One region of the Zhengella sp. genome, then DNA from elsewhere that is predicted to be linked to it. Evidence: riboswitches for the same ligand, from Rfam matches in the RefSeq annotation. Region 1 holds a riboswitch; the other holds the start of a gene.
The links. Region 1 has a riboswitch for S-adenosylmethionine ahead of R3D65_RS09485 (O-succinylhomoserine sulfhydrylase). Riboswitches for the same ligand answer to the same signal wherever they lie in the genome.

Region 1 (7,285 bases):
CCATGATCTTCGAGAAGCCGTCCACGCGCACCCGCGTTTCCTTCGATGTCGGCATGCGCCAGCTCGGCGGCGAGACGATCATGCTCACCGGTACCGAGATGCAGCTCGGCCGCTCCGAGACGATCGCGGACACCGCGAAGGTTCTGTCGCGCTATGTCGATGCGATCATGATCCGCACCACAGAGCATGCCCGCCTGCTCGAACTGGCCGATGCGGCGACCGTTCCCGTCATCAACGGCCTGACCGATGACACGCATCCCTGCCAGATCATGGCCGACCTGCTGACCTTCGAGGAGCATCGCGGGCCGGTTGCCGGAAAGCGTTTCGCCTGGACCGGTGATGGCAACAATGTTCTCCATTCGCTCATGGAGGCGTCAGCCCGCTTCCGGTTCGAACTGGCCATCGCGCATCCGGAAGGCAGCGAGCCCTCGCCGGCATTCGTCGACTGGGCCCGCGCAAATGGCGGCACCATCACGCTGACCCCCGACCCGGTGGAAGCCGTGACCGGCGCCGATTGCGTGGTCACCGACACCTGGGTTTCGATGGGGCAGGAGCACCGCGCCCGCGGGCATAACGTCTTTCTGCCCTACCAGGTCAACGCGGAACTGATGGCGCATGCGAAACCCGACGCCCTGTTCATGCATTGTCTTCCTGCCCATCGGGGCGAGGAAGTGACCGACGAGGTCATCGACGGACCGCATTCCGTGGTCTTCGACGAGGCTGAAAACCGGCTTCATGCGCAAAAGGCCATCATCAACTGGTGTTTCACAGCGGGGCGCTGACCGTGACTGACAGTGACAAGGAGCTTGGCGAGATCGGACACGCCGGCGACGATGCCGTCGTGCCGTTTCAGGTGTCGCCTCTGGATGTGCGCGGCCGCATTGTCCAGCTTGGCCCGGAACTGGATTCCATTCTCTCCCGCCACGCTTATCCGCCGGAGGTCAGCCTGCTTCTGGCCGAGGCGACGACGCTGGCGGTCCTGCTCGGCACATCGCTGAAGTTCAACGGCAAGTTCATCTTCCAGACCCAGTCCGACGGGCCGGTGGACATGCTGGTGGCCGACTTCACCACGCCGGACGGCGTACGCGCCTATGCCCGATATGACGAGGCGCGGCTCGCCGAGGCGGTGGAAACCGGCCGCACCGCGCCGGAGGATCTCCTTGGCAAGGGCATCCTGGCCCTGACCATCGACCAGGGCGTTCACATGCAGCGCTATCAGGGAATTGTCGAACTGGACGGGTCCAGCCTCGAAACGGTGGCGCAGAAATACTTCCGCCAGTCCGAGCAGATCCCCACCGCCGTACGCCTTTCGGCCGGCCGGCAAATCCTGCCCGGAAACCTCCAGCAATGGCGCGCCGGTGGCATCGTCGCCCAGTTCCTGCCCGATGCGCCGGAGCGCATGCGCATGCCCGACCTGCATGGCGGCGACGGCGACGATGGCAGCGCCCATGTCCCGGTGGACAATGCCTGGCGCGAAACGGAGGCGCTTCTTGCTACCATCGAGCCGACGGAACTCTGGGATCCGACCGTCGGCGCCGAGCGCCTGCTCTACCGTCTGTTCCATGAGCATGGCGCGACGGTCTATGAGCCGGCACCGGTCCATGACAAATGCTCCTGCACCCGCGAAAAGATCGGCGCGATCCTCGACGGCTTCACCGCCGAGGAGATCGACGAGAGCATCGAGGACGGCAGGATCCAGGTAACCTGTGAATTCTGTTCCACCAGCTACACGTTCGATCCGGCGGACCTGAAGAAGGAATGAACCGCCGGCAGGTCAGTTGACCATGCGAACGGTGCCGGGAATGTCCAGCGAGAATGCCGGAATGTCGACATCGAAGTGCCGGCCCTGGGCGTCGCTCATCGTGTAGCTGCCCTGCATGATGCCCGAAGGGGTGGGCAGAGGGCAGCCCGACGTGTATTCGAACTGGCTGCCCGGCGCGATCACCGGCTGTTCGCCCACCACGCCCGGCCCGCGTACCTCTTCCACCCGTCCATGGGCGTCAGTGATGCGCCAGTGCCGGAAGAGCAGCTTGACAGCGACATCGCCCTCATTGGCGATCAGAACCTGGTAGGCCCAGAAGAAGCGGTTTTCCTCGGGCTCGGATTCGTCATCGAGATAGATCGGCTCGACGCTGACTTCGATGTTTTCGGTACGTGCTCGATACATGGCAGGCTCCAATGCGCGATCATACACCCATGGCGCGCCCTGTCGTCAACGGGCTTGGCCCGGACAGTCAGGAACGGTGGTGCCGGAACGGGAAACCGAGAAATCCTCAACCTCAGAAAGAAGCTCAGGAAAAAACAACATATAGTTGTATTTGCGATGAAAACAAACACAGGTTGATCCATGGCGTCAAGTCGTTCGCAGTTCGGACGAGCAAGCCGTTCAACCATTGCTGAATAGAGGCGTTTCGGCCTATCGGGTGCGATCGGAGTTCTGTTGAAAAACCGGGTCTTGCCCGCCCGTCTTGAATCGCGACAGGATGAGCAACCGCCAAGGCGCGGTCATTTTCACGGGGGATAGCATGCTGGATGGCTGGGTGCGCAGGCGCATCGATCCGGGCCTCAGGGCCATGGCGCGCAAGCTGGCCGCCTGGGGCGTCAGTGCAAACATGGTGACCTGGTGCGGCTGGGCGATCGGCATGGCGGCGGCTGGCGCCATTGCAGGCGGATGGCTATGGACCGGGCTCGCCCTGCTGCTCGCCAGCCGGCTCGCCGACGGGCTTGACGGCGCCGTCGCCGCGATCCGCGGCAAGACCGGCTATGGCGGTTATCTCGACATCGTCCTGGATTTCATTTTCTACGGCGCCATCCCGCTGGCCTTCGCCATGCTCGACCCGCAAGCCAATGCATTGGCGGCCGCGGCGCTTCTCTTCACCTTCTATGCCAATGGCGCCAGTTTTCTGGCCTATGCGGTGCTGGCCGAGCGCCATGCCATGGAAACCACGGCCCGGGGCGAAAAGTCGCTCTATTTCACCACCGGCCTGGCGGAAGCCACCGAGACCATTGCCGTCTTCGTCGCCATGTGCCTGTTCCCGGCCTGGTTCGCCGTCATCGCGTGGTGTTTCGCCGCCGTGTGCCTCTACACGGCGGCCATGCGCATCCTGCTGGCCCGGCGCACATTCGCCGCGCGCCGCTGACCGGTCAGGCCCGCGCCAGCGCCTGTTCGAGATCGGCGATCAGGTCGCCGGCATGTTCCAGCCCGACCGACAGGCGCACCGTGCCGGGCCGGATGCCCTGTTCCAGCCGCGCCTCCTCGCTCAGGTTCTTGTGCGTGGTCGTGCTGGGGTGGGTGACGAGGCTCTTGGCATCGCCCAGATTGTTGGAAATGGCGAAGATCTCCAGGGCGTTCTCGAAGGCGAAGGCAGCGTCCTTGCCGCCATTCAGTTCCATGCAGACCATGGTGGAGCCGCCGGCCATCTGCCGCGCGATGATGGCGGCCTGCGGATGGTCGGCCCGCCCGGGATAGATGACCTGCGCCACTTTGCCGTGACCGGCCAGGAAATCGGCGATCTGGCCCGCGCTCGCCGTCTGCTGCGCCACGCGCAGCGGCAGCGTTTCCAGCCCCTTCAGCAGCGTCCAGGCGTTGAACGGCGAAAGGCTGGGGCCGGTATGGCGGAAATAGTCGTGCAGGTTCTCGTCGATCCAGTCCTTCGATGACAGCACGATGCCGCCAAGGCACCGGCCCTGCCCGTCAATGTGCTTGGTGGCCGAATAGACGACCACATGGGCGCCCAGTTCCAGCGGCTTCTGGTAAAGCGGCGTCGCGAAGACATTGTCGACAACGACCGTGATGCCATGGGCATTGGCAAGGGCTGTGACCGCCGCGATGTCGATCACCGCCAGTGTCGGATTCGTCGGGCTTTCCAGGAAGAACACCTTCGTGTTCGGCCGGATGGCAGCCTCCCACGCCTCCGGGCTGGTGCCGTCGATGATCGTGGTCTCGATGCCGAATTTCGGACACAGCGTTTCCGCCACCCACCGGCAGGAGCCGAACAACTGCTTGGCCGCGACGATGTGGTCGCCCGCCTTGAGCTGGCAGAGCAGGGCGGCCGAAACGGCGGCCATGCCGGACGCCATTGCCCGCGCGTCTTCCGCCCCTTCCAGCGCCGCCATCCGCCTTTCGAACATGTCGACGGTCGGATTGGCGTAGCGGGAATAGATGAAGCCGGGCGCCTCGCCCTTGAAACGGGCTTCCGCAGCCTCCGCGCTGTCATAGACGAAGCCCTGCGTCAGATACATCGCTTCCGATGTTTCGCCGAACTGCGAGCGCAGCGTGCCGCCGTGAACGAGGGTTGTCTGCGGGTGGAGGGGGCGTTTTGTCTCAGCCATCGGTCAAGCCTTCACAACAAAAAACCGGCCGCGAAAGTCGCAAAGCCGGTGTCATTCGGCCCTTTTTAGCGACTTGTTTAACGTGGCTGCAAGCCGGCCGGCCAAATCACCACGGGATAAACGGGCTTATAGGCTTGCAGATCCCTTGCGTCAACGCGCTTGCGCGTTAATGCTCTGCGGCCAGACAGGGGAGGGCGGCACCGTGCGCCAGACAGGCATTCTGCCGGACCGTGACATTGCCGAACTGCACAAGACGGGCGGGCTGATCAGCGCCCGTCCGCTGGATGATGACCAGGTCCAGCCCGCCAGCCTCGACTTGCGTCTTGGCCATACGGCCTATCGCGTCCGTGCTTCCTTTTTGCCGGGTCCGTCGGCGACGGTGGAAAGCAAGCTGGAGCGACTGAAGCTGCACGAGATCGACCTGTCCGAGGGCGCGGTTCTTGAAACAGGCTGCGTCTACATCATCCCGCTGCTGGAAAGCCTGCATCTGCCCGACACGGTTTCGGCATCGGCCAATCCGAAAAGCTCCACCGGCCGGCTCGACATCTTCACCCGCGTGATGACGGACCACGGCCGCGAATTCGACAAGATCGCGCGTGGCTATTCGGGCCCGCTCTTCATCGAGGTCAGCCCGCGCACCTTTCCCATCGTCGTGCGCACCGGGTCCAGGCTGAGCCAGATCCGCTTCCGCAACGGCCATTCGCTGCTGTCGGAAGGCGAGCTGATGCTGCTCCACCGCTCCGAGGCGCTGGTGGACGAGGGCGAACCGCATATTTCCGGTGGCGGGGTAGCCTTGTCCATCGACCTGATGGGCGGCGAAGGCGGCCTGATCGGCTATCGCGGCAAGCACCATACCGGCCTGGTGGATGTGGACCGCCGCGCCGCCCATGACGTGCTGGATTTCTGGGAGCCGTTGCAGGGCAGGGGCCTGGGCGAACTGGTGCTCGATCCGGACGAGTTCTACATCCTCGTCAGCCGCGAGGCGGTTCATGTGCCGCCGGATTTTGCCGCCGAAATGACGCCCTTCGATCCGCTGGTGGGCGAATTCCGGGTCCACTATGCCGGTTTCTTCGACCCCGGTTTCGGCCATGCCTCGGCAGGCGGCAAGGGCGCGCGCGCCGTGCTGGAAGTGCGCAGCCATGAAGTGCCCTTCATTCTCGAACACGGGCAGATCGTCGGCCGTCTCGTCTATGAGCACATGCTGGCGCGCCCCGGCACCCTCTACGGTGCGGACCTGAAATCGAACTATCAGGCGCAGGGCCTGAAACTGTCGAAGCATTTCCGCTGAAGGCACCTGCCTTGACCTGAGCCAAGGCGCATGGCTCCCTTTCCCGCCAGGATTTGGCTCTACCGCAGCGGGAAGATGGCAATGGCGATTTATCCGGAACTGGCCGAGAAGTTCGAGAAACTGCAGGACGACCTTGAGAGGGCCATCGCGGAGCGCCGCGCGGCATTCAACTACCGCATGGAGCGCGGCCGGGTTGTCTTCGAGGCCGAAGTCCTGCGCCTGCATCGCCAGATGCGGACGCATTGGCTGAAATACGTCGCCGGTGCCCGTCTATCCGTGATCCTGACAGCACCGGTCATCTATTCGGTCTTCATTCCGCTCGTCCTGCTCGATGTCTTTGCGTCCGTCTATCAGGCTGTCTGCTTCCCCGCATACGGGCTGGAGAAGGTGCGGCGCGCCGATTACATAGTCTTCGACCGCTACAGGCTGGCCTATCTGAACGGGTTGGAAAAGCTCAATTGCTGGTACTGTTCCTATGCCAATGGCCTTCTTGCCTATGTGCGGGAGATCGCGGCGCGCACGGAAACCCGCTGGTGCCCGATCAAGCATGCCAGACAGGCCAGGGGCATCCATCCCTACCATGCCGGTTTCGCCGATTTCGGCGACGCTGAAGCCTACAAGGCCCGCGCCGGTGTTGCGGCGGGTGACCGTCGCTCACTGTGACAGTGGGCAGGGGCGGGCGCGGTCAGGAACCAGGCGCGGCCGCGTCATCGCCGCCCAGGTCGAGCAGCCCGCCGGCGATGCGCCGCGCAATATGCCGGTCCACGCCGGCGCGGTCGGGGCAGTCGTGGAACCGCCCGCCGCAATGGCCCGCAAGCCGCCGCAAATCCTTGAAGACATCCGATCCGGGTATCCCTGCGGCGTCCAGCAGGGCTGTGGACAGATAGGCGATGTCGATGGGCGCCGGCGCTGTGGCGCCGGTCTGCGGAGAAACCGTGTAGAAGGTGCGATAGGCCATGGAGCGCGGCCGGGCCAGCGCATCCTCGCCCGACAGGCGCTTGGCGTGGTCAAGCGTCACATAGGTCTGATGATCGCCGAAACTCATGACGATGAGGCCGCGGTCCTGTTTGCGGGCGGTCTCGCGCGCGGCGAACGTCTCGAAGTCCTGGCGCCCGATCACCATGCGGCGCAGATATTCGGCGGTTTGCGGGTCCGGATCGAGGGAGGCGGCGTCCGGTTGCACGCCCGGCAGCAGGGCCTCTTCATAGGGCGAATGGGCAATCATGGTCTGGACGAGCAGGAAGAGCGGCCGTTCGTCCTGTTCCCTGTGCCCTTCGACAAACTGGCTCGCGGCGTCGAAATAGAACGCATCCCGCATGTGGTAGGACGATGCTCCGATGTCATACCGGTCGAGAACCGTCTCGAAGCCGATGGATGAAAGAAAGGGACCTTCGTTGACGAAGGTGTAGTTGAGCGGAAGGATCGCCGCCGTCCGGTATCCGCATTGCGAGAGCATCTCGGGCAGCGCTCCGCGCACCTTTCCTTCCAGCATCATGGTCAGATAGGGGCTGCGCCACCCGAAATCGGTCGCCGACAGCCCGGTCATCAGCGAAAGATTGGAGATCCAGGTTCCGCCGCCGAAGGTCTCGACGAAAAGCGGCTTGAAGGTGTCTGCCGCGCCCTGCATCCGGCGGGAGATCGCCTTGCCGTGCGGCATCTCGGGAA
Region 2 (7,285 bases), on a different contig from region 1:
CTGCGCCGTTCCGGGCGCGTCTGCGGGTCCAGATAGCCATGCTCCGCGGTGGCGCGGATGGTGCCGGGCAGGTCGAATTCCTCCTCCGCGCCCTGGCGCACCCAGCGGCGCAGGCGCTTCAGTGCCACCTTGATGTTCCGCGTGCCGATCTCGACGCTGTCGTCAAAATTGCGGAACTCGCGCTTGTCCCAGACCTTCACGGCGCGGCGGTGCCGGCTCTCATGCTGGCCGATGCGCACACCCTCCGGGTTGTAGCCGTAGGCACCGAAGGGCGAGGTTCCGGCGGTGCCGATCCATTTGGACCCGCCCTGATGGCGGCCCTTCTGTTCCTCAAGACGCTGTTTCAGCGTTTCCATCAGCTTGTCGAAGCCGCCCAGGCTTTCGACCAGCTTCTTTTCCTCGTCGCTCAGGTGTTTCTCCGCCAGCCGGCGCAGCCATTCCTCCGGCAGGTTCATGACATCGACAGCGCCTTCGCCCGAGACGGCTTCGACACCCTTGAAGGCATGCGAGAAGACCTGGTCGAAGCGGTCGATGAAGCGCTCGTCCTTCACCAGCGCGGCGCGGGCGAGGTAGTAGAAGCCTTCCACGTCATAGGTGACGAGATCGGCCTCCATGCCCTCCAGCAGCGAGAGATACTCGCGCAGGGAAACAGGGATCTTGGCGGCCTTGAGTTCCAGAAAGAAGGGTATGAACATGGCGATGAGAATAGTGCGCGCGAAACGCCTTGTCAGCCCGTTTCGTGATGTATTATCTGGTTGAAGACCTGTTTGAGAGCAACCTCGGCTTCAAGCTTGAGAGGGTGCGTTTCCTGCGTCAATGGCGTAGAATGCCGTTGAATTTCCTGCGCCAATGGCGTATATAATGGACACGGTCATGACACTGAGGATCGAGATCGCGGAGACCGAACGGTTCAAGCTCGATTGCGTGATGTACGGGCTGGATGATGCGGTGAAGGCGCGCAAGCTGGAACAGTTGCGTTCAGATCCCGTCATCGGTTTCCAGAAGAACGGTCAATCGCGGCTATGGGAGTGGCATTCGGCAGGGTTCGTGTTCAGTTATGTGCTGACGGATGATCTTTCCCGTCTGATCCTCGTGGAACTACGCCCGGCATCGGCACCGGAAACGGGGCTGTCGGACCGGTTCTGGCTCTGGGTCGACCGGATCGGCAAGTTGAAAAGGCTGTTTGGAGTATAGGCGATGGCGCGGATGAAGGCGAAAAAGACACCGGAACAGGCGGCGGCCGATCTCGCGGAGTCGCTGGAGCAGGCCTACATGTGGTTCAATGGCGACGATTCGAAGGTCACCGTTCACACGTTCGAAATCGAGGTTCCCGATGTGGCCAAGCTGCGCAAGAAGCTGAAGCTGACGCAGGAAGGCTTTGCCACCAAGCTGGGCATTCCCGTCACCACCTTGCGCAATTGGGAGCAGGGACGGCGATACCCTACAGGGCCGGCGCGCAAGCTGCTGTCGCTGATCGAGAAGCGCCCGGAACTGGTGCTGGATCTCGAAGGGGTGAATTGACGGGAGGGGCCTGCAAGCCCGGACCATCAAGAAAACAAGCCCCGGACAGGGTGATGTCCGGGGCTTTTCCATGCGCGCCTCCGCCCGGGGCGCATGATTGCGACGCGGCGGCGTTCAGGCCGCCCGCGCACGGTCGAAGGGGATCTCGACATCCACTTCCAAGGTCGAGACCGGCATGCCGCGCTCCATCTTGACGCGCACATGGCGGCTGTCGACCTGAACATGCCTGGCGATGACGGCGAGGATTTCCTCGCGCAGGACTGCCACCAGATCGAAACCGCCAACCGAAGCCCGTTCATGGGCAAGAAGAATCTGAAGCCGTTCCCGCGCCGCCGAGGCGGACGCCCGCTTCCGGAAAAAGCTCAGGATTTTCATGCAGCCTTCCTTCCGAAGATCTTGTCGAGGAAACTGCGCCTCTCGCCCGGAATGGTGACCGGAATCGCTTCGCCGGCGAGCCGCCGTGCCGCGTTGAAATAGGCCTGGGCGGTGGCGCTGGCGCTGTCGCACAGGGTGACGGGCGAGCCGATATTGGAGGCGCGCAGGATGTTCGGGCTTTCCGGGATGACACCCAGCAGCGGTATCGAGAGGATTTCCAGGACATCGTCGACATTGAGCATGTCGCCGCTGGCTGCCCGGTTCGGATCATAGCGGTTAAGCAGGAGGTGCTTTTCCACGCGGTCGCCCGCCTCGGCCCTGGCCGTCTTGGAATCGAGGAGGCCGATGATGCGGTCGGAATCGCGCACCGAGGAGACTTCCGGATTGGTGACGACAATGGCCGCGTCCGCGTGACGCATGGCCAGCGTCGCTCCGCGCTCGATCCCGGCCGGGCTGTCGCAGATGACCCAGTCGAACGCGCTCTTGAGCGCCGCGATGACCTTTTCGACCCCCTCTGCCGTCAGCTTGTCCTTGTCGCGGGTCTGGGAGGCGGGAAGCAGGTAGAGCGTCTGGAGGCGCTTGTCGCGGATCAGCGCCTGGGCCAGTTTCGCCTCACCCTGGATCACATTGATCAGGTCGTAGACGACGCGCCTTTCCGCGCCCATGACCAGATCGAGATTGCGCAGGCCGACATCGAAATCGACCACGACGACCTTGTCGCCGTTCTGCGCCAGCGCCGCACCGATCGCCGCCGTCGACGTCGTCTTGCCCACCCCGCCCTTGCCGGATGTGACCACGATCACCTTGCCCATGCCGTTCTCCCTCTCCGCACCCCTCGGGGTCAGTTGAATCCTTGCGCCAATATGCTTTCGCCTTCGAGCCAAAGCTGAACCGAGCGGCCATGCAGGCCGGGGTCCAGGTCTTCCGACGTCTGGTAATATCCGGCGATGGCGACGAGTTCGGCTTCCAGCCTGCGGCAGAAGATCCGTGCTGCCTCGTTTCCGGCGGAACCCGCCATGACGCGGCCGCGCAGCGTGCCGTAGACATGCACCGAGCCGCCGGCAATGACTTCGGCGCCCGACGCCACGGAGCCGACGATGGTGATGTCGCCTTCGCTGACAAGCGTCTGGCCGGAGCGCACCGGTTCGGTCACCATGAGGCAGGGTGCCGGGACGCTCGCGCCAAGCTGCACGGGCATGTCGGTGGCTTCGTTTCCCTCGATCCCGGAGGCCGGCAGGCCGCCACTCATGGCGGGCGGCAGGTCGGGGCCGAGATCGGTTTCGCCGGCGCCCTCGATGCCCATGATGCGAATCGAGCGACCCGCGAGCCTGTCCACCAGATCGCGCAGGGTTTCGCGGTCGATGTCCATGCCGGTGACGTCCAGCATGACGGGGCGTTTGAGGAAATAGCCGGCCGAGCGGGAGGCCAGCGCATCGAATCGCTCGAACCAGTCGTCGAGCGGCAGTTCCGGGCTCAGGACGATGGCGAGGAACGAGCGTCCCTTCAGGCGGATGGCTTGGGTCGTGCCGGTTAACACTCTGTTCATCCAGGTAAAGAATCTCTTATCAGCAGATAAGTTAACCATGGTTAACAAATCGTTAACGCGCGCCCTTTGCAGAGGTGGAGAGGAGAGGAAAAAGCCGGGAAATCGCACGGATTTCCCGGCGCGAACCAAGGGCGCCAATGCGTGAGGCACGGCAGGCCAGCGACGTCAGCCCGGCAGGTCAAACGTCCGGCATGTCAATGCCGTGGCTTTCTGCCGCCACATCCTCACAACCATTTGCGGTCGCGGCCGATGTCATCCATGTCGAACGGCGTCGTCTGGTAGACCTGGTTGATCCAGTTGCCGAACAGGAGATGGGCATGGGAGCGCCATCGGTTCAGCGGCTGGTTGAGCGGATTGTCGTCCGGGAAATAGTTGTGCGGCACGGCAATCGGCACATGAGCGGAGACATCGCGCTCGTATTCCTCCTTCAGCGAGGTCGAATCATATTCGATATGGTTGAAGATGTAGAGACGGTTGCCGGCCTTCTCCGATATCAGGCAGGGTCCGGTCTCGCCGCTGTCCATGAGCAGTTCCAGCCCGCGCTTGCCTTCCAGATCGGCCTTGCGCACCTCTGTCCAGCGTGAGACAGGAATCTGGAAATCATCCGAAAAACCAGCAAGATAAGGCGAGACAGGATTGAGGTTCCGGTGCCGGTAGACACCGAAGGCCTTCTTTTCCAGGGCGTATTTTGGTACCTTGTGGAAATGCCAGATGGCGGCCATGGCGCCCCAGCAGATGTTGAAGGTGGAGTGCACGTTGGTCACCGTCCAGTCGAAGATGGCTTCCATCTCGTCCCAGTAGGCCACCTCCTCGAAGGGCAGCAGCTCGATGGGCGCGCCGGTGATGATGAAGCCGTCGAACTTGCGGTGACGGACCTCTTCCCAGGTCTGGTAAAAGGAAATGAGGTGGTCGGCCGGCGTGTTCTTGGGCGTGTGGCCGCTGACGCGCACGAGCGAGAACTCGATCTGCAACGGTGTTGCGCCGACCAGACGCGCAATCTGCGTCTCGGTGCGGATCTTGTTGGGCATGAGGTTCAGGAGGGCGATCTGAAGCGGACGAATATCCTGGCGTATGGCAGAGGATTCGTTCATGACGGACACGCCCTCGCGCACAAGGACATCGCGGGCGGGAAGGGCATCGGGAATGCGGATCGGCATGTGTCGGACTCCAGAATTGCAGGCCGGCCCGCGACGATCTCGCTGCCGGTTCCGTGGCGCTCCTGCTGTCCGCGGCCCTTTTAGCGAGTTGTTTAACGTGGCTGCAAGCCGGCCGGCCAAATCACCACGGGCGAGAACCTATGCTTTCCCGGTTCCGTGGTCAATCTGCCGCAGCCTTTGCCTCGAATGCGACAACAGTCGGCCTCGCTTTTGCCGGCAGAAACGTATACCGGGCTGCTTGCAAAACACCAAGAACGAATGCCGTGCGGGCGGATGGGAGGAAAATGCAGGATACACAGCGCTGGAGTGGCCGTCTGCGGCCTTTCGCAAAAGCCGATGATCGGCGCGGGTTTCGCGAGCTGGCGGTGACGACCGGACTGTTCGCATGCTTGTGGCTTGCCGCCGCATGGCTTTTCGATGCCGGCTACTGGGCGGTTTCGCTCGTCCTGCTGCCGCCGGCCGCCCTCATGCTGGTGCGCCTGTTCATCATCCAGCACGATTGCGGGCATGGTTCGCTGTTTTCCACGCCAACGCTCAACGACCGGGTCGGCCGGCTGCTCGGCGTGCTGACCTTCACGCCCTATGGCTACTGGCGCCACAGCCACAACCTGCACCATGCCGGGTCCGGCAATCTCGACCGGCGTGGCATTGGCGACATCAACACGCTGACGACGGACGAATACCGCGCACGCGGGGTGTGGGGACGGCTTGCCTATCGCGCCTATCGCAATCCGCTTGTCCTGTTCGCCATCGGCCCGGCCTATGTCTTCCTGCTGCAACAGCGCTGGCCTTCCGGTTTCACGGACAGGCGCGAAGCATGGCTTTCTGCCCTGGGAACGAATATCGGCATCGCTGTCGTGCATGGCGGCCTCTGGTATGCGTTCGGCTGGCAGGTGATGCTGGCGGTGCATCTTCCGGTCGTGCTCATGGGGGCAATCGCCGGTGTCTGGCTGTTCTATATCCAGCACCAGTTCGATCCGACCTTCTGGGCGCGGGCACCGGAATGGCAGCGCGAAACGGCGGCGCTGGAAGGCTCTTCCTTTTATGACCTGCCACGGCCGCTGATGTGGGCGACAGGCTATATCGGCATCCATCACGTGCATCACCTTGCCGCCCGCGTGCCGTTCTGGCGCTTGCCGGACGTGCTGGAAGCCTATCCGGAATTCCGCGAAAAGGGTCGGCTGACCTTCTGGCAAAGCCTGAAATGCGTCCGCCTCACGTTGTGGGACGAAGCCTCCAAGCGGCTTGTCAGCTTTTCCGATTTCAGGCGGATGCAGGCGGCGTGATCGGCTGTTGGCGTGCCACGTCCTGCCCCTTTGGACTGAGGGCGTAGATGCCGGGTGATACCCGCTCGAACCAGCCGTAATGGTTGTCGGCCATGATGCGCCTGGCAGTTTCCACCCCGGTCGCACGGGCCACGAGCGCGGCCTTGCTGGGGCCGTTTGCCGACAGGTGCGCCAGGCAGGCCGTCGCATCCTGGCGATAGGCGGTGGTGATGGAGCGGCGGGTCGACCCGCCGGTGTTCGGATCGCCGACGAGGCGGCTGAATTCGCGCAGCAGGCGGCCCTTGCGCGGCTTGGACTTACGCGGCTTGTATGGCGCGGGATCAAGACGGACCTCCGCGAAACCGTCGGAAAGGCGTACCGTGATCAGGCCGAGGCCGAGCCGCCGGCACAGGGTCATGTTCGCCTTCAGGGCCCTGTGGAAGCCAGCGCCCTTGCCGCGCGGCACGGCGACATAGACCGTATCGGAGACCCGTTGGCGCTCGATGGCCTGGTGAAACAGGGCGAGTGAGAAACCCGCCTTCAGTTCCACGATGAGCGGTTCTGCGTCGCCGTCGCGCATGGCGACGATGTCGGCCGCGCCTATCTCACCCTTGACCGTGTAGCCCTGCCCTTCGAGCAGGGTCTTGACGGGCTGGTAGAGATCGGTTTCGCGCGGACGGCTTGCTGCCATGGTGCGGCTCCGTTCGCGCGCCGCCGGATCAATTGCCGCGCTGGCGGGCCAGGAATGCCATGCGTTCGAAAAGATGGACGTCCTGCTCGTTCTTCAGAAGCGCGCCATGCAGTTTCGGCAGTGCGTTCTTCGGGTCGGCGCGCAGGGTTTCCGGATCGACGTCATCGGCGACGAGAAGCCGGATCCAGTCCAGCGCCTCGGAGGTGGACGGCTTCTTTTTCAGGCCCGCCACATCGCGGATCTCGTAGAACTGGCTGAGCGCCTGGGAAACGAGGCGCTGCTTGATGCCCGGATAGTGGACCTCGACGATCTTCTTCAGCGTGTCGGCGTCGGGGAAGCGGATGTAATGGAAGAAGCAGCGGCGCAGGAAGGCGTCGGGCAGTTCCTTCTCGTTGTTGGATGTGATGATGACGATCGGCCGGACCCTGGCGCGCACGGTTTCGCCGGTCTCGTAGACATGGAACTCCATCTTGTCGAGTTCCTGCAAAAGGTCGTTGGGAAACTCGATGTCGGCCTTGTCGATCTCGTCGATCAGAAGCACGACCTTGCGGTCGGCCTCGAAGGCATCCCAAAGCTTGCCGCGCTTGATGTAGTTGCGGATATCGTTGAACCGGTCATCGCCAAGCTGGCTGTCGCGCAGTCGGCTGACGGCATCATATTCATAGAGGCCCTGTTGCGCCTTGGTGGTGGACTTGATGTGCCACTCGATGAGATCGAGGCCGAGTGCAGC

Region 2: it holds a riboswitch for S-adenosylmethionine, as region 1 does, so the genes downstream of both, metA (homoserine O-succinyltransferase) here and R3D65_RS09485 (O-succinylhomoserine sulfhydrylase) in region 1, are expected to answer to the same signal.

What each region holds. Positions count from the first base shown of each region.
Region 1 is NZ_JAWKWO010000002.1:716,286-723,570, forward strand. Features, by position in the region: gene argF (ornithine carbamoyltransferase) at 1-782, shown strand, start outside; gene R3D65_RS09470 (Hsp33 family molecular chaperone) at 785-1,762, shown strand; gene apaG (Co2+/Mg2+ efflux protein ApaG) at 1,775-2,167, opposite strand; gene R3D65_RS09480 (CDP-alcohol phosphatidyltransferase family protein) at 2,526-3,140, shown strand; gene R3D65_RS09485 (O-succinylhomoserine sulfhydrylase) at 3,145-4,332, opposite strand; SAM riboswitch at 4,377-4,455, opposite strand; gene R3D65_RS09490 (2'-deoxycytidine 5'-triphosphate deaminase) at 4,502-5,620, shown strand; gene R3D65_RS09495 (hypothetical protein) at 5,702-6,283, shown strand; gene R3D65_RS09500 (sulfatase-like hydrolase/transferase) at 6,306-7,285, opposite strand, start outside.
Region 2 is NZ_JAWKWO010000001.1:1,197,321-1,204,605, reverse strand. Features, by position in the region: gene R3D65_RS05755 (VWA domain-containing protein) at 1-695, opposite strand, end outside; gene R3D65_RS05750 (hypothetical protein) at 874-1,194, shown strand; gene R3D65_RS05745 (helix-turn-helix domain-containing protein) at 1,198-1,521, shown strand; gene minE (cell division topological specificity factor MinE) at 1,636-1,896, opposite strand; gene minD (septum site-determining protein MinD) at 1,893-2,708, opposite strand; gene minC (septum site-determining protein MinC) at 2,738-3,442, opposite strand; gene metA (homoserine O-succinyltransferase) at 3,667-4,599, opposite strand; SAM riboswitch at 4,659-4,737, opposite strand; gene R3D65_RS05720 (fatty acid desaturase) at 4,884-5,885, shown strand; gene R3D65_RS05715 (DUF2161 domain-containing phosphodiesterase) at 5,863-6,555, opposite strand; gene R3D65_RS05710 (AAA family ATPase) at 6,584-7,285, opposite strand, start outside.